Regions from separate parts of the Bradyrhizobium sp. WYCCWR 12699 genome, predicted to be linked through region 4. Evidence: predicted binding sites of a transcription regulator. Region 4 holds the regulator's gene; each other region holds the start of a gene.
What was found. Region 4 encodes LexA, which represses DNA repair genes until DNA is damaged. Its sites were predicted from a motif close to TGTTCNNNNTGTGTTCNG; they were not measured.

Region 1 (5,983 bases), on a different contig from region 4:
CGTCGTCATCTTCTCCCTTGATATCCGCGAGCGCGTAGCGCTCGCCCTTGTGCTGGTCGATCAGATCAAAGCACTTGCGGATGCAGGTCAGCATGCCCAGCGCGAGCACGTCGACCTTCATCATGCTGAGAGCGTCGACGTCGTCCTTGTCCCATTCGATGAAGGTGCGATCGTCCATCGCGGCGTTGCCGATCGGCACATAGGTGTCGAGCCGGTCTTGCGTCAGCACATAGCCGCCGACATGCTGGGAAAGGTGGCGCGGGAATTCGATCAGCTCGGTCGCAAGCTCGACCGCGAGGTTGATCATGGGGTTTTTGGGATCGAGCCCGGCCTGCCGGACCTGCATGTCGTTGAGGCCCTTGCCCCAGCTGCCCCAGACGGTGTCGGCGAGCGCGGCGGTGACGTCCTCGGTCAGGCCCAGTGCCTTGCCGACGTCGCGAATGGCACTGCGCGGGCGATAATGGATGACGGTGGCGATGATCGCGGCGCGGTGACGGCCGTAGCGGCGATAGACATATTGCATCACCTCCTCGCGGCGCGAATGCTCGAAATCGACGTCGATATCGGGCGGCTCCAGCCGCTCCTTGGAGATGAAGCGCTCGAACAGCAGATCGACCTTGGTCGGATCGACCGAGGTAATGCCGAGCACGTAGCACACGGCCGAATTCGCCGCCGATCCCCGCCCCTGACACAGAATGTTCTGGCTGCGCGCGTAGTGCACGATGTCATGCACGGTGAGGAAGTAATGCGCGTATTTCAGCTCGGCGATCAGCGCGAGCTCCTTCTTCAGCGTGGCGCTCAGCTTTGCGTCAATATTATCGATACCGCCGAAATATTTGTCGACGCCTGCCCAGGTCAAATCTTCCAGATGCCCCTGCGCGGTCTTCCCGGGCGGCACCGGCTCGTCAGGATATTGGTATTTGAGCTGGTCGAGCGAGAAGTCGATTGCGTCCGCAAAGCGCATGGTCTCCGCGATCGCCTCGGGGAAATCTCGGAACAGCCGCGCCATCTCGCGCGGCGTCTTCAAGAACCGTTCGGCATTGGCCTCGAGCTTCCGCCCCACAGCTTCGATCGTGGTCTTTTCCCGGATACAGGTCAGCACGTCCTGCAGAGGACGGCGTGCGGGATCGTGATAGAGCACCTCGTTGGTCGCGAGCAGCGGCACCTTTGCCTTCGAGGCGAGATCATCGAGCCGCGCGAGGCGGCGGCGGTCGTCACCGCGATAGACCAGGCTCGCCGCCAGCCACACGCCTTCGGCGCGGCTCGCTTTCAGCTTTGCGAGAACATCCAGCGCCTGCACCGGCTCGAAGCGATGCGGCAGCGTCAGAACCAGGAGCTGTCCTTCCGAAAACTCCAGGAGATCGGCAAAGGCGAGACGGCACTCGCCCTTCTCGATCCGCGTGATGTCGTCGCCACGCTTGCCCCGGGTCAGGAGCTGGCACAGCCGGCCATAGGCGGCGCGGTCGCGCGGGTAGACCAGAATGTCGGGCGTGCCGTCGCTGAAGACGATGCGCGCGCCGATCAGCAGTTTCGGCTTGTGCACCACCTTATCGTTGTCGAGCTCACTCCACGCCCGCACCACGCCGGCTAGCGTGTTGTGGTCGGCGATCCCGATCGCGGGAAGGCCGAGCTCGCTCGCCTGACGCACATAGGCGCGCGGATCCGAGCCGCCGCGCAGGAAAGAGAAGTTCGTGGTGATGCCGATCTCGGCATAGGCGGGGGACGTCATGCGAAGAGACCGTGCACATACCAGCCGGGAGAAGCGGGCTTGCCATCGCCATCGAACACTTCCCCCTCGTAAAGACCGTCGCGAAAGATCCAGAAGCGCAGGCCCTCGGCATCCTCGATGCGGAAATAATCCCGCGTCAGCTGCTTGCCGTCCTGCCGCCACCATTCCATCGCGATGCGTTCCGGCCCCTCCACCCGCACCACGGCATGGAGCGCGCGGCGCCAGGTGAATTGATGCGGCGGACCATCCGGCACGGCCGCGAACGGCACCTTGATCGGCTCCGGCTTGTCGAACAACCTCAGGGGACGCAGCGGCGGCTCGCTCTCGACACGCGCGGGCCATTCGGCCTGCATGGCGGCTGCGAGATGATGCTGCGCCGGCGCGGCCATCACCGCACATTCAGGAATATGGGTATCCTCCGGCAGGTGCACGACGACGCGTTTCCCCCCGATGCGCGCGGCGATGCGGTCGATCAGCGCGGCGAGCTCGTCATTGTCATGGACATGAGCGTCGAGATCGCGCTGCTCCTGCACCACGATCTCGGTGCGGCTCGCCGACAGGCGCACCATGTCGAAGCCGAAACCAGGATCGAGCGGATCGGCAAGCGCATCGAGCCGCTCGCGGAACAGGCGGTCGATCACCGCGCTTCGCGTCACGGGACGTCCGGTCTCGACCATGATGGCGCGCACCACGCCGTCGGTGCGGAAGAAGGCGGCCTCCAGCCGCCGCGCGCCCTTGCCCTGTTTCTCCATCGATGCGATCAAGGTGTCGGCGAGCCGCGACAGCGTCATCGCGATCATGGTGTCGGTCGCGATCGGTTCGGCAAAGCGCTTCTCGACGATGTAATCGGGCAGCGGCTTGCGCGGGCTGATCGGCGCATCGCCCTGCCCCCGCGCATGTGCGAGCAGCGTGGAGAACCGGGCGCCGAACCGCGCCGTGATCTCGGAGGCGCTGCGCGATGCGACGTCGCCGATGGTCTTGAGGCCGGCGCGGCGCAAGCCGGTGGTAATGGCCTCGTCCGCACCGAGCGCGGACACCGGAAACCGCTCGATCGCCGCCGCCTCGTTGCCATCGGCAACGATGCTGCCAGATGCCTGCCGCGTCAGCGTACGCGCGCAGATCGACGTGCCGGCGATCGCCGCACCGACGGCAAAGCCCTGGCGGGCGAGCGCGCGAACCAGCGTCTTGAGCAGCGCAGCCTCGCCGCCGAACAGATGCGCGCAGCCGGTGATATCGAGGAACAGCCCGTGCGGCGGATCGAGCGCCACCAGCGGCGTGAAGCGATCGCACCAATCGGCGATGTCGCTGAGCGTTTTGGCATCGGCCACGACATCGGCGTCGAACACCCGCAAATCCGGACACATCGCTCGCGCATTCGCCAGCGGCTGGCCGATATACAGGCCGAGGCGCTCGGCGGCCTCGTCCAGCGCATGAATCACCAGCGCATTGTTGTCCTTGATGACGACGATGCCGGGTTCATCCTGCGCGCCGCCGCTCCCCTGCAAGAACCGCTGGATCCGGTCGATGGGCAGGCGCGGCAGCCACAAGCTGAGAATACGCCTTCGGCTCACTGAACTGGCACTCATCACAATTCCATTCCATGATCCACCGGCCGCAGGGGCCATGACGATTGCGCAAGAGCTCGGCATCGAAGCGCGGCGCGCCCCAGGCACTCCACACAGCTCCCGGCGGCGAATGCGCCGCGCGCAGCATCCATCGCGTCTCTGCGGTCGAGGGCAGCGGCTGCGCCGCCATGCGCAGCAAGAGACCGGTGACGCCGGAGCCTTGCGCGGCCAGCGTCAGCTTGCGGCTCGCCACGAGATCGAACTGCCTGGTCTCGCCCCAGAGCTCGAGCACGACGGCCCCCAGCGCGTCGCAGGCAAGCGCATCGGCCGAGGTTCGCAGCGCGCTCTCGACATCGGCGGCGCGCACCGTCACCACGCGGCGCGGGTCGAGGCCGAGCTCTTTGAGCCCGCTCATCGACAGCGCGCCGGCTTCCAGCTCCGAAAAATCCTGCCGCACCCACAACAGCGGCCGCTGCGCGCTCACGCGTCCCGCAAGACCCATGACGAATCCTGTGGCGGTCGTACCCTGCCGCCCCTCGCAAAACACCTCGTGGATCGCCGCGCGCGCGAGCCCGCCCTTCAGCACGGCATCGACCTCGTTATGGCCGAGCGCGACGCGGTCGTGCTGATGCACGATCTCCGCGGTCTCGATGCGTTCGATCTGGCCGCGCAAGGTCGCAAGCGCGCTTAGACGTGCGCCGCTCATGCTCGCCGCTCCTTCAGAGGTGATTGCCGGTGGCTCCCAAAGAGAACCAATGGCTAGCTCATTTGTTCATGATATGTTCTAATATAAAGCTAACGGCGCGCGGAGAGTCAATCGAATTGGCGCGCTTGCGGATTCATCAGTGGAATCAACGGGATTCAAACATGGACGTACAACGCAAGCTGGAAATCCTGGCCGACGCCGCCAAGTACGACGCGTCCTGTGCCTCCAGCGGTACCGAAAAGCGGGATTCCAGCGACCGCAAGGGCATGGGCTCGACCGCGCCAGGCATGGGCATCTGCCATTCCTACGCACCGGATGGACGCTGCATCTCCCTGCTCAAGGTGCTGCTGACCAACGCCTGCAATTACGATTGCCTCTATTGCGTCAACCGCGCCTCCTCGAACGTGCCGCGCGCCCGCTTCACCATTGAGGAAGTGGTCAAGCTGACGCTCGACTTCTACCGGCGCAATTACATCGAGGGCCTGTTCCTTTCCTCCGGCATCATCCGCAGCCCCGATTACACCATGGAGCAAGTCGTTAGCGTCGCGCGAAAACTGCGCGAGGAGCATCACTTCCGCGGCTATATCCATCTCAAGACCATTCCCGAGGCCGATGACGCGCTGATCGCGGAGGCCGGCAAATATGCCGACCGCCTCTCCATCAATATCGAGATGCCCGAGGAGACCAGCCTGCAGCAATTCGCGCCCGAGAAGGACGTGCGCGCGATCCGCCGCACCATGGGCCGGCTGCGGCTGAAGCTGGACGAAGCCGAGGACAACCGCAAAGCAAAGACGAAGGCGAGGCCGCAGCGCTTCGCGCCGGCGGGCCAGAGCACGCAGATGATCGTGGGCGCCGACAGCGCCTCCGATCACACCATCCTCCACACCAGCTCCAACCTCTACGGCTCGTACAAGCTGCGGCGCGTCTATTATTCCGCCTTCAGCCCGATCCCCGATGCGAGCCGCGCCTTGCCTCTGGTGCAGCCGCCGCTGCTGCGCGAGCACCGGCTCTACCAGGCCGACTGGCTGATGCGATTCTACGGCTTCGACGTTGCGGAGATCGTCGACGACAGCGCGATGCTGCCGCTCGACATCGATCCAAAGCTCGCCTGGGCGCTGCGCCACCGCGACCGCTTTCCGCTCGACGTCAATCGCGCCAGCCGCGAGGAGCTGCTGCGTGTGCCCGGCTTCGGCACCAAGGCGGTCGAGCGCATCATCGCGACACGGCGCACCACCACGATCCGCTTCGCCGACCTCGCGCGGCTGCATGTGCCCAAGCACAAGGCGCTGCCGTTCATCGTCCTCAGCGATCACCGCCCTTCGCCGCACCGTCTCGACGACGCGCGGCTGATCGAACGGTTCAAGCCGAAGGCAACACAATTGGGATTTAGCTTCTGATGCAGTATATCACCCTCGACACCGAAACCGATTTCGACGGCTGGCGCACAGCCGCCCGCAGCCTCGTGCTTCACCACGTGAGGCCCGCCGATGTCACCTTTGCCGTGCAAGGCGGCGAAGCCGAGCTGTTCGCCCCGCCCGCGCCGTCACCAATCCTCGAGGTGAACGACGGCACCTTCAACGTATCAGGCAAGTTCATCGAGCTCGCGAAAGCAGCGATCCTGCACCGCGATCCCGAGCGCTTTGCCATCCTCTATCGGCTGCTGTTTCGGCTGAAGGACAATCACGATCTCATCGAGGTCGCGACCGACCCTGACGTCGCGCAAGTCACCGCCATGGCGAGAGCGGTCCATCGCGACGAGCACAAGATGCATGCCTTCGTGCGCTTCCGCGAGATCGGCAGGGAACGCGCAGCGCATTACGTCGCCTGGTTCGAGCCGGAGCATCACATCGTCGAGCTCGCAGCGCCGTTCTTCGCCAAACGCTTCGCCGACATGCCCTGGTCGATCCTGACGCCGGACCTCTGCGCGCATTGGGATGGCCATGCGCTCGCGTTCACACCGGGCGTCAGCAAGAGCGAAGCGCC
Region 2 (5,983 bases), on a different contig from region 4:
GCGCCGCGCCGCAACTGCGCATCACGAGCTTCACCCAGCTCGTTGCGCTCGCGGGCCAGAAGCGCGACCTCATGACCAAGGGCGCGCTCGAAGGCGACATGCGCCTCGTCCGTTTCGAGGAGGGCCGGCTGGAGGTCGCGCTCGAGCCCAACGCCTCCAAGACCATGATCTCCGAGCTCGCAAAGAAGTTCGAGCAGTGGACCGGCCGGCGCTGGACCATCATCGTGTCGAACGAGCAGGGCCAGCCGACGCTGCGCTCGGTGAACCAGGCTGCCAAGCAGGAGCATGCGCGTACCGCTGAGGCCGATCCGCGCGTGCAGGAGGTGCTGTCGCGTTTCCCCGGCGCGAAGGTCGTCGAGGTCCGCAGGCTTGCCTCGGAGACGCCGGAAACCAATATAAACACCGACTATGGCAGTGATGATCCGCCCGACGGTTCCGACGCCGACGACGATCTCTGAGCCGACCTTTTCAAGGACAGACACCGATGGCTGATTTTCTCGGCATGATGAAGCAGGCGGCGCAGCTGCAATCCAAGATGCAGGAGATGCAGGAGCAGCTCGCCAACGTGGAAGTCGAGGGCATCTCCGGCGGCGGCCTCGTTGCCGTGCGCATGACCGCGAAGATGGACGTCAAGGCAGTCAAGATCGATCCCTCGCTGATGAAGCCGGAAGAGCGCGAGGTGTTGGAAGACCTGCTCGTCACCGCCATGGGCGATGCGCGCCGCAGGGCGGAGGCCGCGATGCAGGAGAAGATGCAAGCACTCACCGGTGGGCTCGGCCTGCCGCCGGGGCTGTTCGGCCAATAATATGGGCGCTGTTGCAGGTCCTGAAATCGAGCGGCTGGTCCAGCTGCTCGCGCGGCTGCCGGGCCTCGGTCCGCGCTCGGCGCGGCGCGCGGCGCTGCATCTGATCAAGAAGCGCGAAGCGCTGATGATGCCGCTGTCCTCGGCCCTGCAGGTCGCGCTCGACAAGGTCGAGGTCTGCAAGACCTGCGGCAACATCGACACGCAGAATCCCTGCACGGTCTGCACCGATCCGAAGCGCGATCCATCCATCATCGTCGTCGTCGCCGACGTCGCCGACCTCTGGGCGCTGGAACGGGCCAACGCGACCCAAGGGCGCTATCATGTGCTGGGCGCGACATTGTCGCCGCTCGACGGCGTCGGCCCGCAGGATCTGACCATCGACGCGCTGGTTGCGCGCGCGCATGCGGCCGAGGTGCACGAAATCATCCTGGCGCTGAATGCGACGGTCGACGGCCAGACCACGGCGCATTACATCACCGACCTGCTTCAGGACGCCAATGTGAAGGTGACGCGGCTCGCCCACGGGGTTCCCGTCGGCGGCGAGCTTGATTATCTCGATGAAGGTACGCTATCGGCAGCGATGCGGCAGCGGACCCTGTTCTAGCCATCCCATAGATCTCACGGAACGGACGACATGACGAAACTCTTCGCCACACGATTGGCATTGGTCGCGACGATGGCGATGCTGGTGACCCCGGCCATCGCCGCGCAGCAGGGTGACGACACGCCGCCGCCGTCCAAGCCCGGCAAGCCGATCAATACCGGCGACGTGCTGTCGGGCGAGCTGAACGCGATGAAGGTGCGCGACGTCAAGAAGGCGGGCAAGCGGATCGCGATGTACCAGATCACCTCCGAGCCGCGCCGCCTGCCGGCGCCGAACGGGCTGTGCAATCTGGAGACCGGGCCGGAGACCTTCCAGCTCGTCACCTCCAGCGACGCGCAGGCCACGCAGCTGAAATCGTTCGTCGGCAAGGAAATCTCCGTGAAGGTCGACGAGATCGCCTGCGCCAGCGATGCCGGTCAGATGAGCGAAGCCGTGATCACGAAGTGGAGCATCATCAGGAAGCAATAGGCGGCGTGTCTCTTCGATTCCGGTGTCATCGTCCGCGAAGGCGGGCGATCCAGTACGCCGCAGCTTCTCGGTCAATCACAACTGTCTCAGAGTACTCGATGCCGCGCCTTCGCGGGGCATGACAGCGAGTGGTGGCTACACCCTCACCGGCCCCAGCGCCTCGAAATGCCCGCGCCTCTGCAGCCAGGCCAGCAGAATCAGGCTCGGGATCGCCACCAGCACGCAGATCACGAAGAACAGCGGCCAGCCGGTCGCAGCCGCCACGAATCCGGCACCCGACGAGAGATAGGTCCGCCCCACCGCCGCGAGCGCGGTGAGCAGCGCATATTGCGTCGCCGTGTGCAGCGGGTTCTGACACAGCGCCGAGAGATAGGCGACGAAGATCACGGTGCCGATGGCGCTGGTGAAATTCTCGGCGCAGATGGCGAGCGCCAGCGCCCATTGATTGGTGCCGACGATGGCGAGCCAGGAGAAGGTCAGATTGGCCAGCGCCTGCACCACGCCGCCGATCCAGAGCGATGCCGCAAGCGGATAGCGCCGCGCGACGAAGCCGCCGGCAAATCCGCCGATCAGGGTCGCGGCGAGGCCGACGCCCTTCACGATGGCTGCATAGTCGTTGCGGGTGAAGCCGAGGTCGATCACGAATGGCGCGGTCATCGTGCCGGAGAAAGCGTCGGTGAACTTGAACAGCACGACAAAAGACAGTGCGGCGAGCGCGTCTTTCCTCGACAGGAACTCCGAGAAAGCCCCGATCGCCGCGTGCAGCACGCGCGCGAACGCAGTCTCCGTTTTCGTCGCGGCTTCAGCCCGCTCCGATTGCCCGGGCTCGGTTGCGGCCAGCGCCGTGATCGTGCCGATCAGCACCATCGCCGCCATCACCACATAGCCCCACATCCAGGCCGATTGCCGCGGAATTCCGGTGCCCTCGAAGCCGGAGACGATGAACAGCGCGCCCGCGGTCGAGACCAGCATGCCGATCCGGTAGGCGGCGACGTAAGCCGCCATGCCGGCGGCCTGCTCGCTCTCCGGCAGGCTCTCGACGCGGAAGGCGTCGACCACGATGTCCTGTGTCGAGGACGTGGTCGCCACCAGCAGCGCGCCCAGCGCGACGTAGAACGGCGAGCGCGCGGGGTCGGTCATGGCCAGCAGCAGGATCGCGACGATCAGCAAGAGCTGCGAGAACAGCAGCCAGCCGCGCCGCCGCCCGAACGCGCGGGTGAACAGCGGCACATGCAGCGCGTCCACCAGCGGCGCCCAGAGGAATTTCAGCGTGTAGGGCGTGCCGACCAGCGCGAACAGCCCGATGGTCTTGAGGTCGACCCCTGCCTCGCGCATCCACACCAGCAGCGTCGAGCCCGACAATGCCAGCGGCAGGCCGGAGGAGAAGCCGAGGAACAGCACGATCAGCACCCGCGGCTGCAGGTAAACGGCAAGACTATCGCGCCAGGAGGTCGCAGGAGCGGCGGCGGGGGAGGTCGCGTCGGGTGCGGTCATGGGGCGGTGTTAGCAGATTCTGGCCGTGATGCCTCTGCTACAAAACTCGTCATGCCCGGGCTCGTCCTGGGCATCCACGTTCCTGGTGCGGCTGTAAGGTCGTGGATGGCCGGGACAAGCTTGGCCATGACGGTGTGGGCTCTACTCCCCCGCCTGAAGCTTCCTCGGGAACAGCTCCGGCGCGCCGGTCGTCACCAGCCGCGGGCCTTCCGCCGCATCGCTCTTGCTGAAATCGAGCTCCTCGATCCGCCCGGCGCGCTTTTCGATCTTGTCGGCGGAGATCAGGATCTGGCGGACGTCCTCGTTCGCATCGGAAAAATGCTTCTGCAGTTTGACCACGCGATCCCTGAGACGACCCAGGTCGTCGCCAAGCTTGATCACTTCGGTCTGGATCTGATCGGCGGCATCGCGCATGCGCGCGTCCTTCATGATCTGCTGCATCACCTGGATCGCCAGCATCAGCAGCGAGGGCGACACCAGCACGACGCGGGCGCGGTAGGCCTTCTGGATCACGTCGTCGAAGCCGTCATGGATCTCGGCGTAGACCGATTCCGACGGCACGAACATCAGCGCCATCTCCTGGGTCTCGCCGGTGACGAGATATTTTTCGGCGATGTCGCTGACATGCTTCATCACGTCGCCGCGCAGCCGCTGCGTGGCAACGCGCTTCTCCTCGTCGGTGCGGGCGTCGTGCAGCGCCGTCATCGCCTCCAGCGGAAATTTCGCGTCGATGCAGAGCGGGCGCTGGTCCGGCAGGAACACGACACAGTCGGGCCGCTTGCCGGTCGAGAGCGTGAACTGGAACTCGTAGGCCCCCTTGGGAAGGCCGTCCTGGACGATCGCCTCCATCCGCGCCTGGCCGAAGGCGCCGCGCGACTGCTTGTTGGCGAGCACGTCGCGCAAGGTCGTCACCTGCGTGGTGAGATCGGTGAGGTTCTTGTGCGCGCTGTCGATGATGCCGAGCCGCTCGTGCAGCGCGCGCAGGCTCTCCATGGTGTTGCGGGTCGAGTGTTCCATGGACTGGCCGACGCGATGGGTCACCGAATCCAGCCGCTCGTTGACCGCTCGCGCCATCTCGGCCTGGCGTCCCGCCAGCGCCTGGGTCATGGCGTCGACCCGGCCGGAAGACTCGCTCTGGGCGCGCAGCACCTCGCTCAAGCGCTCCTCGAGCTCGTCGGCCCGGATCGCATGTGCCATCGCGAGTTCCGCGCCGCGCCGGCCGGACCGCGCGATGACGATTGCGATGGCCACCAGCAGGATGAGGACGAGGGCCCCGAAGCCGATCAGCGCATCGATGGTGCGCACTGGCCATTCGCCCAGCATGAAAATGATCTCGTTCATGGCGCCTTGTAGCCGATTCGCCGGGCATTAGCGAACGAAGGGAGAACGTAAGCGGTTAATGGTCCCCTAATTTTTATGGTTAACAAAAGACGAAGTTTTATGGTTAGCGAGGGGTTAACAGAGTTCCTGGCCGCATTGACCGCATCCGGCCTGGGGCTTAAATCGCGGCCATGGCCCTCAGAGAAATCATCATCCTGCCCGACAAGCAGCTGCGTCTGGTCTCCAAGCCGATCGAGAAGGTCACCTCGGAGATCCGCAAGCTTGCCGACGACATGTTCGAGACCATGTACGACGCGCCCGGCATCGGCCTGGCCGCGATCCAGATCGCGCAGCCGCTGCGGCTGATCACCATGGACCTCGCCAAGCGCGACGAGAACGGCGAGACCAAGCCGCTGCCGCGCGTCTTCATCAATCCCGAGATCATCGCCTCGTCCGAGGAGCTGTCGGTTTACGAGGAAGGCTGCCTCTCGATCCCCGAATATTACGAGGAGGTCGAACGCCCCGCGAAAGTGCGCGTGCGCTTCACCGATCTCGACGGCAAGGTGCACGAGGAGGACGCCGAAGGCCTCTACGCCACCTGCATCCAGCACGAGATCGATCATCTCAACGGCGTCCTGTTCGTCGACTATCTGTCGAAGCTCAAGCGCGACCGCGTGATGAAGAAGTTCGAGAAAGCCGCCAAGCGCGCGGAATAAAGCGACACGTCTCCAGCCGTCATGGCCGGGCTTGACCCGGCCATCCACGCCTTGCTTCCTTCTCGGCCAAGAACGCGGATGCCCGGGACAAGCCCGGGCATGACGGAGAACCAGAACTCTCACCCGAACGCTGCCACATGCCCCTTCGCCTGATCTTCATGGGCACGCCCGATTTCTCCGTGCCGACGCTGCTCGAGCTCGTCGCGCACGGCCACGAGATCGCAGCCGTCTATACCCGCGCGCCGAAGCCGGGCGGGCGGCGCGGGCTGCTATTGCAGCCTACCCCGGTCGAGGAAGCCGCGCGAAAACTCGGCGTGCCCGTGCTGACGCCGAAGACGTTGAAGACCGAAGAGGCACTTGCCGAATTCAGCGCGTTCGAGGCTGATGCCGCTGTCGTCGTCGCCTACGGCATGATCCTGCCGCAGGCGATCCTCGATGCGCCGAAGCTCGGCTGCTACAATCTGCACGCCTCGCTGCTGCCGCGCTGGCGTGGCGCGGCGCCGATCAACCGCGCGATCATGGCGGGCGATGCCGAGAGCGGCGTCATGGTGATGAAGATGGATGTCGGCTTGGATA
Region 3 (5,983 bases), on a different contig from region 4:
AGGTCGCGAACGGTGTCGGAGATCTGGTGCGTGGCCTGGCGGGTGGCTTCGGCGAGGTTCTTCACTTCGCTTGCGACCACCGCGAAGCCGCGGCCGGCATTGCCGGCGCGGGCGGCCTCGATGGTCGCGTTCAGCGCGAGCAGATTGGTCTGTTTGGCGATCGCCTCGATCGAGCCGGACACCTTCGCCACCTGCGCAAGCGCCGAGCCGACGGCGCTAAGGCGCGCCTCGATCCGCTCCACCGCTGCGACGAGCTCGGAGATGTGACTGACCGCGGTGTCGACGGCGCTGCGGGACTGCGCGATCTCACCGACCGCCGCGGACGTGGTCGTCTGTACGGCCTGCGATGCATTGGCGATGTCGTGATTGGCCGAGACCATCGTCTCGGCCGTGCTCTGGAGGTGGTGGAACCGGTCGGACTGGTTCGCGACGCGGCTTGCGACTTCCTGGACGTTGCCGGCAATATCGGCGAGCTCCACGCCGAGACCGCCGATGCGGTCGGCGAGCTGATCAATCAGCCGTTCGGCAAGCGTGCGGTTGGAGCCGGTGTCCATGACGGCAAGTTGTACGACGGACATGTTCGATGAGTCCTCCAGTCAGAGCCGCAACCCGGCTCACGGCGGCATTCCCATTCCAGTCGCGACTTTAGAGGATGATTCGCGGCAGGCGTCTTGCCTGAGCGTGCACTACAGCTTGTAGGCGGTACGGAATCCACCCCAGTGCCGGCCCTGCACGCGGATCGGGACGTCGATCTCGCGCATCATCACCGTGTTCCCGTTGCCCATGTCGCGCGCATAGCTTTGGACCAGGTACGATCGCAGGTTGCGCGCGGCAGCCAACCCCGCCGGATCGTTGAATATTCGGCGGTTGCGGCTGTTGGCCGTGTTCTGGGCAACGTCGCCCGGCCGCTGCGGATGCGAATAGATCTTGTTGTGCACCGGCAGGAAGCCGTTGCGGTCGACCATGGCGCAGAAGGCCATGCGCTGGTCCTTCGCCAGAAAGGTTTCCTGGAATGGCGGCAGCGCCCGGTCGGCCCAGTCGAGATATTTCGTGCGGTATTGCTGCGGATTGGTCCCGGCGATCTCGGCATAGTCGGTGTCGAAGAGGTCGTCGATCTTGACCTCGCCGCGTGCCACCGCCTGCTCGAAGATATTGGTCAGCGCGTTGCCCGCCTCCATGGCGCGGGTGACGAACTCGGTGTTCTCCTCGTGGATCGACCAGAGCTTGTCCTCGATCTTTTCGCGGAGCTCGGCATTGGGGCTGGCGAACTGTGCGCGGGCGCCGGCCTTGGACTGCTCGATCACGCGCAGCCGGCAGGCGCCGACGTCTTCGAGCGTGCCTTCGATCATCGCTTGCGGTGCGAGCCGGCCGGCGTCAGCGCCGCCGATCAGCACGCCGTCCATCGAGATCTCATAGACCGGCATCACGCTGCGCGCGCTCTCGAGCTTGAGATGGCAGGGCAGCCGTTCGGTCTTGCGGCGATCGTCGTGCTCGCTCTGGCGCAGCAGCACGGCGCAGCGCGACTTCAGCTTTTGCGCGAAGGTGGTGACGGCTTTGCCGGCACTGGCGACGTTCTCGCCATGGCTCTCGGCAGCCTTCGTCGCGGCATCGATCTCGGCCGCGCTCTCGCCGACCGAGACGATGAACTCCGAGGCGCTCGCGGCATTGCCGGAGACTTCGCTGGTGGTGGCGTTCTGTTCGGCGACCGCGCCGTTGACGGTCTCGAACACCGGGCGGATCGCCTCGATCGCCTGCGAGATGCGGTGCACGGCATCCGCGGAGCCGGCGGCGTCGCGCTGCAATGCGTCGATCTTCTTGGTGATCTCTTCGGTCGCGCCTTGCGTCTGCACCGCGAGGGCCTTGACCTCGGTGGCGACGACCGCGAAGCCCTTGCCGGCCGCGCCCGCGCGCGCGGCCTCGATCGTCGAGTTGAGCGCGAGCAGCGTCGTCTGCCGCGCGATCTGCGCGATCAGATTGACGACGTTGCCGATGGCGGCTGAGGATTCGCGCAGGCGATCGACATTGGCGCGGGCTTCCTGTGCCGCGGCGCTTGCCTCGTCGGCGAGCTTGCCGGCCTCGCGAACCTGCGCTCCGATTCCCAGGGCGGATTGGGTGAATTTGTCGGCGGCATGGGCGAAGGTGGATGCGGTCGATTGCGCGGCGTTGGTGCGGCCGGTCAGGGCATCGGTGCGGTCGCGGATGGCGGCAAGCGTCGCCGCGGTCGCTTCGGCGCCGCCGGCCACGGAATTGGCGGCGCGTTCGAGCTGGCGGATCATGGCGCCGAGCTCGAGTTCCAAAAGCTCCAGGATTTCCCGTGCCGAATCAGTTTCGGCCACGGCAGCGGGCTCGGAATGGGCCGCCGGCTGCAGAGCCGCCGGGGCGGCCGCAGGCGCGGCCTGGTCCGGCAGGCGCTTTCGAAATAGTCCGAACGCCATCAGCTCTCTCTCGTCGGGATAAGGTCGGGCGCTATTTTCGCAGTCCGGAATGAAATCAGGGTTAACGGTGCCTCACCTCTAGGCACCGTCCATTACGGGGGCTACCTTTACAGTGCTACCTCAGAGGCCCAGATCCCTTTGATTCCGGTGGGGTGGCGGCCTATAAGGCCGCGCTTCCCACGCTCACCTTTGGCTGACGACTTTCCAAGAGACCACGCATGGCCGGACATTCCCAATTCAAGAACATCATGCACCGCAAGGGGCGGCAGGATGCCCAGAAGTCGAAGCTGTTCGGCAAGCTGGCGCGGGAAATCACCGTCGCAGCCAAGCTCGGCACGCCCGATCCGGCCATGAACCCGCGCCTGCGTGCGGCTATCATCGCGGCGCGCCAGGAGAACATGCCGAAGGACAATATCGAGCGTGCCGTCAAGAAGGCGCTCGGTAACGAGGGCGAAAACTATGACGAGATCCGCTACGAGGGCTACGGCCCCGGCGGCGTTGCCGTCATCGTCGAGGCGCTGACCGACAACCGCAACCGCGCCGCCTCCGACATCCGCTCCTTCTTCACCAAGTCGGGCGGCAATCTCGGCGAAACCGGCTCGGTGTCCTTCATGTTCGACCGCACCGGCATCATCGAATACGACCGCAGCGTCGCCTCCGACGACGCCGTGCTGGATGCCGCGATCGAGGCCGGCGCCGACGATGTGGTCTCCGGCGAAAGTGGCCACGAGATCTACGCCTCGACCGAAGGCTATCGCGACGTCGCCAAGGCGCTGGAGGCCAAATTCGGCGAGCCGCGCAAGGCCGCGCTGATCTGGAAGCCGCAGAACACGGTCGCAGTCGATGACGAGACCGGCGAGAAGCTCTTGAAGCTGATGGATCTGCTCAACGAGCACGACGACGTCCAGCAGGTCTACGCCAATTTCGAGGTGTCGGACGCGCTTGTTGCGAAGATGGGCGGCTGAGGCCGCTCGTGTCCCGGACGCGCCGCAGCGTGAAACGCCGCTGCGCAGAGCCGGGACCCATCGTCCCGCAGGCATCGGTGCCGATATGGGCCCCGGTTCAGCGCCGCACCGCTTCGCGCTGCGTCCCGCCCGGGGCACGGGCCACTTCCCCTGTTACTTCTGTTCTGTTTCTGTTTCGCTATCATCGGCCAGCCGCTATCACTGGCCCATGACCGCGCTCCCGATTCGCCAACCCGTCCGCATCATCGGCATCGACCCCGGCCTGCGCCGCACCGGCTGGGGCGTGATCGAGGCTGACGGCAACCGCCTGATCTATGTGGCTTGCGGCTCGGTGGAACCGCCGAACGACCTGCCGCTGGCGAGCCGGCTGCTCGCGATCCATGAAGGGCTGGCGGCCGTGCTTTCGAACCACCAGCCGATGGAAGCCGCGGTCGAGCAGACCTTCGTCAACAAGGACGGCGTTGCGACGCTGAAGCTCGGCCAGGCTCGCGGCGTCGCCATGCTGGCGCCCGCAATGTTCGGCATCTCTGTCGCCGAATACGCGCCCAACCAGGTCAAGAAAACCGTCGTCGGCGCCGGGCACGCCGAGAAGGCCCAGATCGCGATGATGCTGAAGATCCTTCTGCCCAAGGCCGATCCGCCGTCGGCAGACGCCGCCGATGCGCTCGCCATCGCCATCACCCATGCCCATCACCGCCAGAGCACCGCGCTGCGGCTGAAGGTGGCGAGCCTATGATCGGCAAGCTCAAGGGCCTGATCGATTCCTACGGCGAAGACTTCGTCATCCTCGACGTCGGCGGTGTCGGCTATCAGGTGCATTGCTCCTCGCGCACCTTGCAGCATCTGCCCTCGCCGGGCGAAGCCGCCGTGCTGTCGATCGAGACCTATGTCCGCGAGGATCAAATCAAACTGTTCGGCTTCCGCACCGACCAGGAGCGCGAATGGTTTCGCCTGCTGCAGACCGTGCAGGGCGTCGGCGCCAAGGTCGCGCTCGCCGTGCTCGGCACGCTGGCGCCTTCCGATCTCGCCAATGCGATCGCGCTGCGCGACAAGGCGGCGGTGGCGCGCACGCCCGGCGTCGGCCCCAAGGTCGCCGAGCGCATCGTCACCGAGTTGAAGGACAAGGCGCCGGCCTTCGCCAATGTCGATCCTGCCGTCGTGCATCTCGCAGGCGCGGTCGACGATCAACGAGCCCCACGCCCGGTCGCGGATGCGATCTCCGCGCTGGTCAATCTCGGCTATGGCCAGCCGCAGGCGGCCGCTGCGATTGCATCTGCCTCGCGCAGCGCCGGTGAGAATGCCGAGACGGCGCAGCTCATTCGCCTTGGCCTGAAGGAGCTCGCGAAGTGAGCGATCCCAAGGCCAGCCGCATGGTTTCGCCCGAGCGCCGCAGCGACGATGTCGGCGACACCGCGCTGCGTCCGCAATCGCTGTCCGATTTCGTCGGCCAGCAGCAGGCGCGCAAGAATCTCTCGATCTTCATCGAGGCTGCGCGCAAGCGCGGCGAGGCGCTCGATCACGTGCTGTTCGTCGGCCCGCCCGGCCTCGGCAAGACCACACTGGCGCAGATCGTGGCGAAGGAGCTCGGCGTCGGCTTTCGCGCCACTTCGGGACCCGTCATCGCCAAAGCCGGCGACCTCGCCGCGCTGCTGACCAATCTCGAAGAGCGCGACGTGCTGTTCATCGACGAGATCCATCGCCTCAGCCCGGCGGTGGAAGAGGTGCTCTATCCCGCGATGGAGGACTTTCAGCTCGACCTCATCATCGGCGAAGGTCCGGCAGCGCGCTCGGTGAAGATCGAGCTGTCGAAATTCACGCTGGTCGGCGCCACGACGCGCGCAGGCCTGCTCACCAATCCCTTGCGCGATCGCTTCGGCATTCCGGTCCGCCTGAATTTCTACACCATCGAGGAATTGGAAAGCATCGTCAGCCGCGGCGCGCGCGTGCTCAATGTCGGCATGAGCGCTGACGGCGCCAACGAGATCGCGCGCCGCGCCCGCGGCACGCCGCGCATCGCCGGGCGCCTGCTCCGTCGCGTGCGCGATTTTGCTTCCGCTGCCGATGCCGACAAGATCGATCGCAAGATCGCCGATCACGCGCTGAGCGCGCTCGAGGTCGACGCTGCGGGTCTCGACGCCATGGATCGCCGCTATCTCACCACCATCGCGATGAACTATGGCGGCGGACCGGTCGGCGTCGAGACCATGGCCGCGGCATTGTCCGAGCCGCGCGATGCGATCGAGGACATCATCGAGCCGTATCTGATCCAGTGCGGCTACCTCCAGCGCACCCCGCGCGGCCGCCTGCTCACCTCGCACGCCTTCCGCCATCTCGGCATCGCCGAGCCCTCGCGCGATGCGGCGGCACAGTTCGGCCTGTTCGGCACCGACGAGAGCGACGACTGATCTGCGCAAACGGCGCGCTCCTTTCATGAACTTCTGGTGATCTCGTGCAGACGATCTGCACGAGCGCACCCCAATTCCGCTCCATTCGGACCGCATCAAAAGAGCGCATTCCGATCGGGTTTTCATGATCACGCGCCGTCATTTCATCCGTTCCATCGGCGGGCTGTCCGCCCTCAGC
Region 4 (5,983 bases):
CCAAGCGCCGTGTTCTCCGATGTGAACGCAGCGCAAGCCGGCCCCGATCTGATCAACATGGCCGCGACAATCTCGTTCGACCTCGCCGGCGAGCGGGATGATCTCGTCGTCAAGATGAGCTGGGTCATCATCCGCGAGGACGGCGACTGGAAGATCGTCAATCACCACGCCTCGTCGCAGGCGCCGCTGATCTGACGGCCATCGTACACGGCATCGTCATTCCCGAGGGCCAGAACGAACGTCGTTTCTGTGCGTTGGGTGGGTTCAACAAGGAACTCACCATGCAGAACATCGCAGAGCATATGGAAGTCATCGGCGCCGACGGCGTTCACATCGGCACGGTCGACAAGGTCGAAGGCAACCGCATCAAGCTGACCAAGAAGGACAGCGGTGAGGGCAGCCACAAGGGCCATCATCATTTCATCGACAAGGGCCTCGTTGCCGATGTCGAAGGCAACAAGGTGCGGCTGTCGGCCAAGGCATCGGTGGCCGTGACCATGGAAGAGGAAAAGTAGAGACGTCCTCTCGCGTTCCCGATCTGTACCGCTATTCGCCCGACCGCACGTTCCGGTAGCCTTGGCGGCAATCGCGTCGCGTAGGGTGCAGGGAAGATGGCGGAGCCGGGCCGGCCAGTACGGTCCCAAGGTATTGCCGGGACGTGGCCGGTCGGCCGCGTTGCGCCCGCCGGCGGCTTCGTTCCGGCGGGCTTCGGCATTTGGCCCGCGATCGTCGAAACAATCCGCGGATGGGCTCGGGCCGAGGCCGGCCCCGGGCGCCTGCTGCCATGGGTGCCGGTCGCCTTCGGCGGCGGCATCGCGCTCTATTTTGCCGCCGATCATGAGCCGGTGCTGTGGATTGTCGCCGCGACGGCGATCGCGCTGCTGCTCGGCGCGGCCCTGTTGCGGCGGAGCCGGCTGTTCGCGCCGGCGATCATGATCGCAGCGGTCGCGGCGGGCTTTGCCGTGGCGACCTGGAAGACCGCGCGCATTGCCCACACCGTACTCGCAAAACCACTCTATTCGGTGTCGCTGTCGGGCTTCGTCGAGACGCGCGACATCCGCGAGCGCACCGATCGCTTCGTGCTGCGTGTCACCGCGATGGAGGCGCAGCGCAGCGACGTCAAGCTCGACCGCGTCCGCCTCTCCGTGCGCAAGGGCACCGCGCCCGAGGTCGGCAGCTTCGTTCAATTGAAGGCGCGGCTGATGCCGCCGCTCACGCCGGTCCGCCCCGGCAGCTACGACTTTTCACGCGACATGTTCTTCCAGGGCATCGGCGCCTCCGGCTTCGTGATGGGCGCAATTACGGCTGCAATCCCGCCTGATGCCGGCGGCCTGCGGCTGCGCTATGCCGCCTTCATGCAGGGCCTGCGCGATGCGATCGACGCCCGCATCCGCGCAACGCTCGAGGGCGACAACCGCGCGATTGCAACTGCACTGCTCACCGGGCGGCGCGATGCGATTTCCGCCCCTGTCAACGATGCGATGTTCATCTCCGGGCTTGGACACGTTCTCTCGATCTCCGGCTATCACATGGCGGTGGTCGCCGGCGTCGTCTTCTTCGCGGTGCGCGCGCTGCTGGCGTTGATCCCGGGCCTGGCGGCCGGCTTCGCCATCAAGAAATGGTCGGCGGCTGCAGCATTCGTCGCGGCTGCGTTCTATCTGCTGCTCTCGGGCGCCGAGGTCGCAACCCAACGGTCGTTCTTCATGACGGCGGTGGTGCTGATCGCGGTGATGGTCGATCGCCGCGCCATCACCTTCCGCACGCTGGCGGTGGCGGCGCTGATCGTGCTTGCGGTCGCGCCGGAGGCGCTGGTGCATCCGAGCTTCCAGATGTCGTTTGCGGCAACGCTCGGGCTGGTGGCGCTGGTGCAGATCGGCATGCCGAACCTGCTGGCCTCGCCCGATCATTCGGCCACCGCGCGCGTCGCGCTGTGGGGCGGCCGCGAGATCGCGATGCTGTTCCTGGCCTCGCTGATCGCGGGGCTTGCGACCACGCCCTATGCCGCCTTCCACTTCCATCGTGTCACGCCCTATGGCGTGCTCGCCAATCTCGGTGCGATGCCGGTGGTCTCGGCACTGGTGATGCCGGCGGGGCTGTTGGGATTGCTGGCCGCGCCCTTCGGGCTCGATCGCGTCTTCTGGTGGCTGATGGGCCTCGGCATCGACTGGATGGTCGCGGTCTCGCGCTGGGTGGCGGCCTTGCCGGGCGCGGTCGGCCGCATCCCGGCGTTCGGGATCGCGCCGCTGATCGCCGCGAGCCTCGGCATCATCGTGATGGGCCTGTTGCGCACGCCCTTGCGCTGGTGCGGTGCCGTGGCGCTGCTGGCGTCCATCGCGTGGGGCCTGTCGGCGCGGCAGCCCGATATCCTGATCGCCGGGGACGGCGCGAGCGTCGCGGTGCGGGGCGGGGACGGGCGCCTGCACCTGATCAGGACGGGCAAGGACAATTTCATGCTGAAGGAGTGGCTGGCGGCCGACGCCGATCCGCGCGATGCCGGCAGCAGCGCGCTGGCCGAGGGGGTGTCGTGCGACGAGGCCGGCTGCGTCACGCCGCTTGCCGACGGGCGCCTGGTCGCGTTCGCCTCGCGCATCGACGCGCTCGCGGACGATTGCAGCCGTGCCGCACTGGTCGTGACGTCACGGCCCGCATCGCCCGATTGCGCGGCGATGGTGGTGGATCGGCAGCGGCTCGTTCGCCAGGGCGCGCTGGCGTTGACACGGCGTGGCGACGGATTTGCAGTTCAGGCGGTGAGGGCGAGGGGCACGAACCGTCCCTGGTCGCCGGCGGCCGCCGGCGAGGGAGATTTCGAAGGAGCCCTCATGCCGCGGGCGGCGGCTCCGCGCGCAAAGGATGCGACCCCGTCGGAGGCCGATCTTCAAGCAGAGGACTGAGCCTCTGTCAGCCCAGCGGCAGCGGTGTGACGGGCGAACGGCTATCGGCGATGATCCCAGGCTTGTGCTCGCGCTCGCCGACCGGTTGGGTCACGGGCAATTGCAGCACGGTTGCGCGCTGGCCTTCGACGAGCTGAGTCACCAGCACGTATTTGCCATCAGGGAATTCGATCGCGTCGTGATGGCGATCGGGAATGTGCGGATCGACCTTGCCGAACTTGCCGACGCGGGAGTTGACGGTGCGTGTCCAGATCCAGCGGTTGTCGTAACGGACGTTGTCTGCGAAGGCGAGCTCCGTTCCCGGCAGCAGGCAGACCGCAACGGAGAGGTCGGCTTCGGATGCGAAGCCGCGCGTCGAGGTGCCGCGGAAGGTTGTCGTGACGATCGTCTCGCCGACTTCTGCGGGGCGCGTCGCGACGGCATGCAGGCTATAGTCACACATCGGGTGCTCCTCATGTGAAGATAGCGACCCGCGCCTCTCTTGGAGGCACAGGCCTCTGTCAGAGTTTAAACACCAACGCTGTGCTTGGTTGTAGGCAAATCTGCGGCTGGGATCCGCACCCCGCGATCACTTTAACTTTCCCGAATTCGCCAGGAACAAAGCTGGCTGAGGTGCATTACGCCGGGCGCCTGTCAGCGACTGCAAAAGCGACACTTCGCATTGCCGGCGCGATCGCGGCGCTGCGCAATTGGGTGTTGCGGACATGGCAATGCGATGGCGCGGCAACGGCCCCGTGCCCCGATGCCGCTACCGCTGCACCCAAACGATCTGGTCTTCCGAACCCGAAACGCCCAGACGCGATGTCGCTGCGGTCCGCCGAAGATGGCCGTGGAGGAGGGGCCGGATAATCTGTGCAGAACCAGAATGATCATCCAGCCGGAGCGGACATTCATCCGCTCCAATCTCAGATCGGCGACGCCGATCGAAGGCGGCACGCAGGCGCCAAAACTACTTTCGGACTGAGTCCTTCCGGACTCAGTACTTCCGGTAAAGCCCAATTAGCTTGCCCTGAATCTTCACCCGGTTCGGCGGCAGGATACGCACCTCATAGGCGGCATTGGCAGGCTCGAGCGCGATCGACGCGCCGCGGCGGCGGAAGCGCTTGAGCGTAGCCTCCTCGTCGTCGATCAGCGCCACCACGATGTCGCCGGTGTCGGCGCTCTCGTTGCGCTGGATCAGCGCCATGTCGCCGTCCAGGATACCGGCCTCGACCATGGAATCACCGCGCACCTCGAGAGCGTAATGCTCGCCCGAGCCGAGCATGTCGGGCGGCACGCTGATGGTGTGGCTGCGGGTCTGCAACGCCTCGATCGGCGTGCCGGCCGCGATCCGGCCCATCACGGGCACCGCAACGGGCCGCTCGCCCTCGTCCACGGGCGGGCTGGAGCTCGCGCGGATCTTGCCGAGATTGCCCTCGATGACGCTCGGCGTGAAGCCGCGCCGGGCGCCGGCGGCAGCCTGGAGCTCCGGCAGCTTGATCACTTCGATGGCGCGGGCGCGGTTGGGCAGCCGGCGGATGAAGCCGCGCTCCTCGAGCGCGGTGATCAGGCGGTGGATGCCCGACTTCGAGCGCAGGTCGAGCGCATCCTTCATCTCGTCGAAGGAGGGCGGCACGCCGCTTTCCTTCAAACGCTCGCTGATGAACCGCAGAAGCTCGTATTGTTTGCGCGTTAACATCTCGACCAAAGTCCCCCGGTTGATGTCGTTCGATTCCGAGACGATGAGTTCAGCGATAAGCAGCTACATCCTCGAAACAAATCATGAACGGACACTATATGTTCGATACATGTTCCGCAACTGCTTAATTTACCGTGAACGAAGCGCGGTTCGCGGAATGCGTGTGGCCGTGCACTCAGACGGGGAGCCGCAGCACCTCGCAGGGGCTGCCGGCCTTGGCCTTCGGCGCGAACGGTGGGCGCACGAGAAGTACCTGTGCCGCAGCAAGATTCGCAAGCAGAGAGGAATCCTGATGGCTGACGGGAAGCGCGACCAGCGTGCCGTCGTCGCGCAGCTCGAGGCGCGCGCGCAAGTAATCCTCGCGCTGGTCGTTGGCACCGAGATCGCAGGCGAGCACGGCACGTTCGCGACGATGATGAATCACCGAGCGGCCTGACAAGGCGCGAATCAGCGGCACCATGAACAGGAAGGCGCACACATAGGACGACACGGGATTGCCGGGCAGGCCGATCACGCGCATGGCGCCGAGCCGCCCGTGCATCATCGGCTTGCCCGGCCGCATGGCGATCTTCCAGAACGCCATCGCGATGCCTTCGTCCCTGAGTGCCTGCTGGACCAGGTCGTGGTCGCCGACCGACGCGCCGCCGGTCGTGATCAGGATATCGGCACCGCTCTCGCGAGCGCGGCGGATGCCTGATGTGGTGGCCTCCAGCGTGTCGGCGGCGACGCCGAGGTCGACGGTGTCGGCGCCCTCGCTGCGGGCGAGCGCGTGCAGGGCGTAGCCGTTGGAATAGACGATCTGGCCGTGCCTTGGCGCTGAGCCCGGCATCACCAGTTCGTCACCGGTGGCGAGGATCGCGACCTTGGGACGGCGGCAGACGGCGAGCTGCGGGTAGTTCATTCCGGCAGCGAGCGCGAGGTCACGTTCGGTCAGACGCGTCCCCTTGCGGAGGAGGACGTCACCCTCACGGAAGTCGACGCCGGCCGGGCGGATGTGCCGTCCGATGATGGCGGCTTCCTTGATCGTGACGCTGTTGCCGTCCACGACGGTGTCCTCCTGGATCACGACCGCGTCCGCACCGTCGGGAACGACGCCGCCGGTGAAGATCCGCACGGCTTCGCCGGCGCCGACCGCTCTCGCGAAAGGACGGCCGGCGGCGACCTCGCCAATCACCGTCAGCCGGGAATCGATCGCTGCCGCGTCGGCCGCGCGCACCGCATAGCCGTCCATCGCCGACATGGCTTGCGGCGGCTGCGTGCGCCGCGCCGCGACATCATGTGCCAGCACGCGGTGATAGGCCTCGTCGAGTGCAACCATCTGTTCAGGCAGCGGCTCTGCACCTGCCAGCACCGCGGCAAGGGCGTCGGAAACCGGCATCAGGGCCACGGGCAAAACTCCTGCTCGCACATCGTT

Region 1: RPS27_RS35075 (ImuA family protein) is a predicted target of LexA. The motif match lies at 4,064-4,081, and genes of this name have one in related genera.
Region 2: RPS27_RS11230 (DNA recombination protein RmuC) is a predicted target of LexA. The motif match lies at 4,743-4,760, and genes of this name have one in related genera.
Region 3: ruvC (crossover junction endodeoxyribonuclease RuvC) is a predicted target of LexA. The motif match lies at 3,561-3,578, and genes of this name have one in related genera.

Annotation. Positions count from the first base shown of each region.
Region 1 is NZ_JAVTJN010000039.1:921,355-927,337, forward strand. It holds gene RPS27_RS35065 (error-prone DNA polymerase) at 1-1,729, opposite strand, end outside; gene RPS27_RS35070 (DNA polymerase Y family protein) at 1,726-3,315, opposite strand; gene RPS27_RS35075 (ImuA family protein) at 3,206-4,000, opposite strand; gene RPS27_RS35080 (putative DNA modification/repair radical SAM protein) at 4,162-5,397, shown strand; gene RPS27_RS35085 (UdgX family uracil-DNA binding protein) at 5,397-5,983, shown strand, end outside.
Region 2 is NZ_JAVTJN010000030.1:98,303-104,285, reverse strand. It holds gene RPS27_RS11255 (DNA polymerase III subunit gamma/tau) at 1-458, shown strand, start outside; gene RPS27_RS11250 (YbaB/EbfC family nucleoid-associated protein) at 485-805, shown strand; gene recR (recombination mediator RecR) at 807-1,409, shown strand; gene RPS27_RS11240 (hypothetical protein) at 1,440-1,877, shown strand; gene RPS27_RS11235 (AmpG family muropeptide MFS transporter) at 2,013-3,371, opposite strand; gene RPS27_RS11230 (DNA recombination protein RmuC) at 3,513-4,712, opposite strand; gene def (peptide deformylase) at 4,883-5,407, shown strand; gene fmt (methionyl-tRNA formyltransferase) at 5,545-5,983, shown strand, end outside.
Region 3 is NZ_JAVTJN010000005.1:413,500-419,482, forward strand. It holds gene RPS27_RS06650 (methyl-accepting chemotaxis protein) at 1-578, opposite strand, end outside; gene RPS27_RS06655 (methyl-accepting chemotaxis protein) at 687-2,435, opposite strand; gene RPS27_RS06660 (YebC/PmpR family DNA-binding transcriptional regulator) at 2,654-3,400, shown strand; gene ruvC (crossover junction endodeoxyribonuclease RuvC) at 3,609-4,136, shown strand; gene ruvA (Holliday junction branch migration protein RuvA) at 4,133-4,750, shown strand; gene ruvB (Holliday junction branch migration DNA helicase RuvB) at 4,771-5,805, shown strand; gene RPS27_RS06680 (metallophosphoesterase) at 5,930-5,983, shown strand, end outside.
Region 4 is NZ_JAVTJN010000007.1:27,738-33,720, forward strand. It holds gene RPS27_RS07655 (nuclear transport factor 2 family protein) at 1-195, shown strand, start outside; gene RPS27_RS07660 (DUF2171 domain-containing protein) at 282-515, shown strand; gene RPS27_RS07665 (ComEC/Rec2 family competence protein) at 612-2,891, shown strand; gene RPS27_RS07670 (hypothetical protein) at 2,899-3,333, opposite strand; gene lexA (transcriptional repressor LexA) at 3,868-4,569, opposite strand; gene glp (gephyrin-like molybdotransferase Glp) at 4,745-5,956, opposite strand.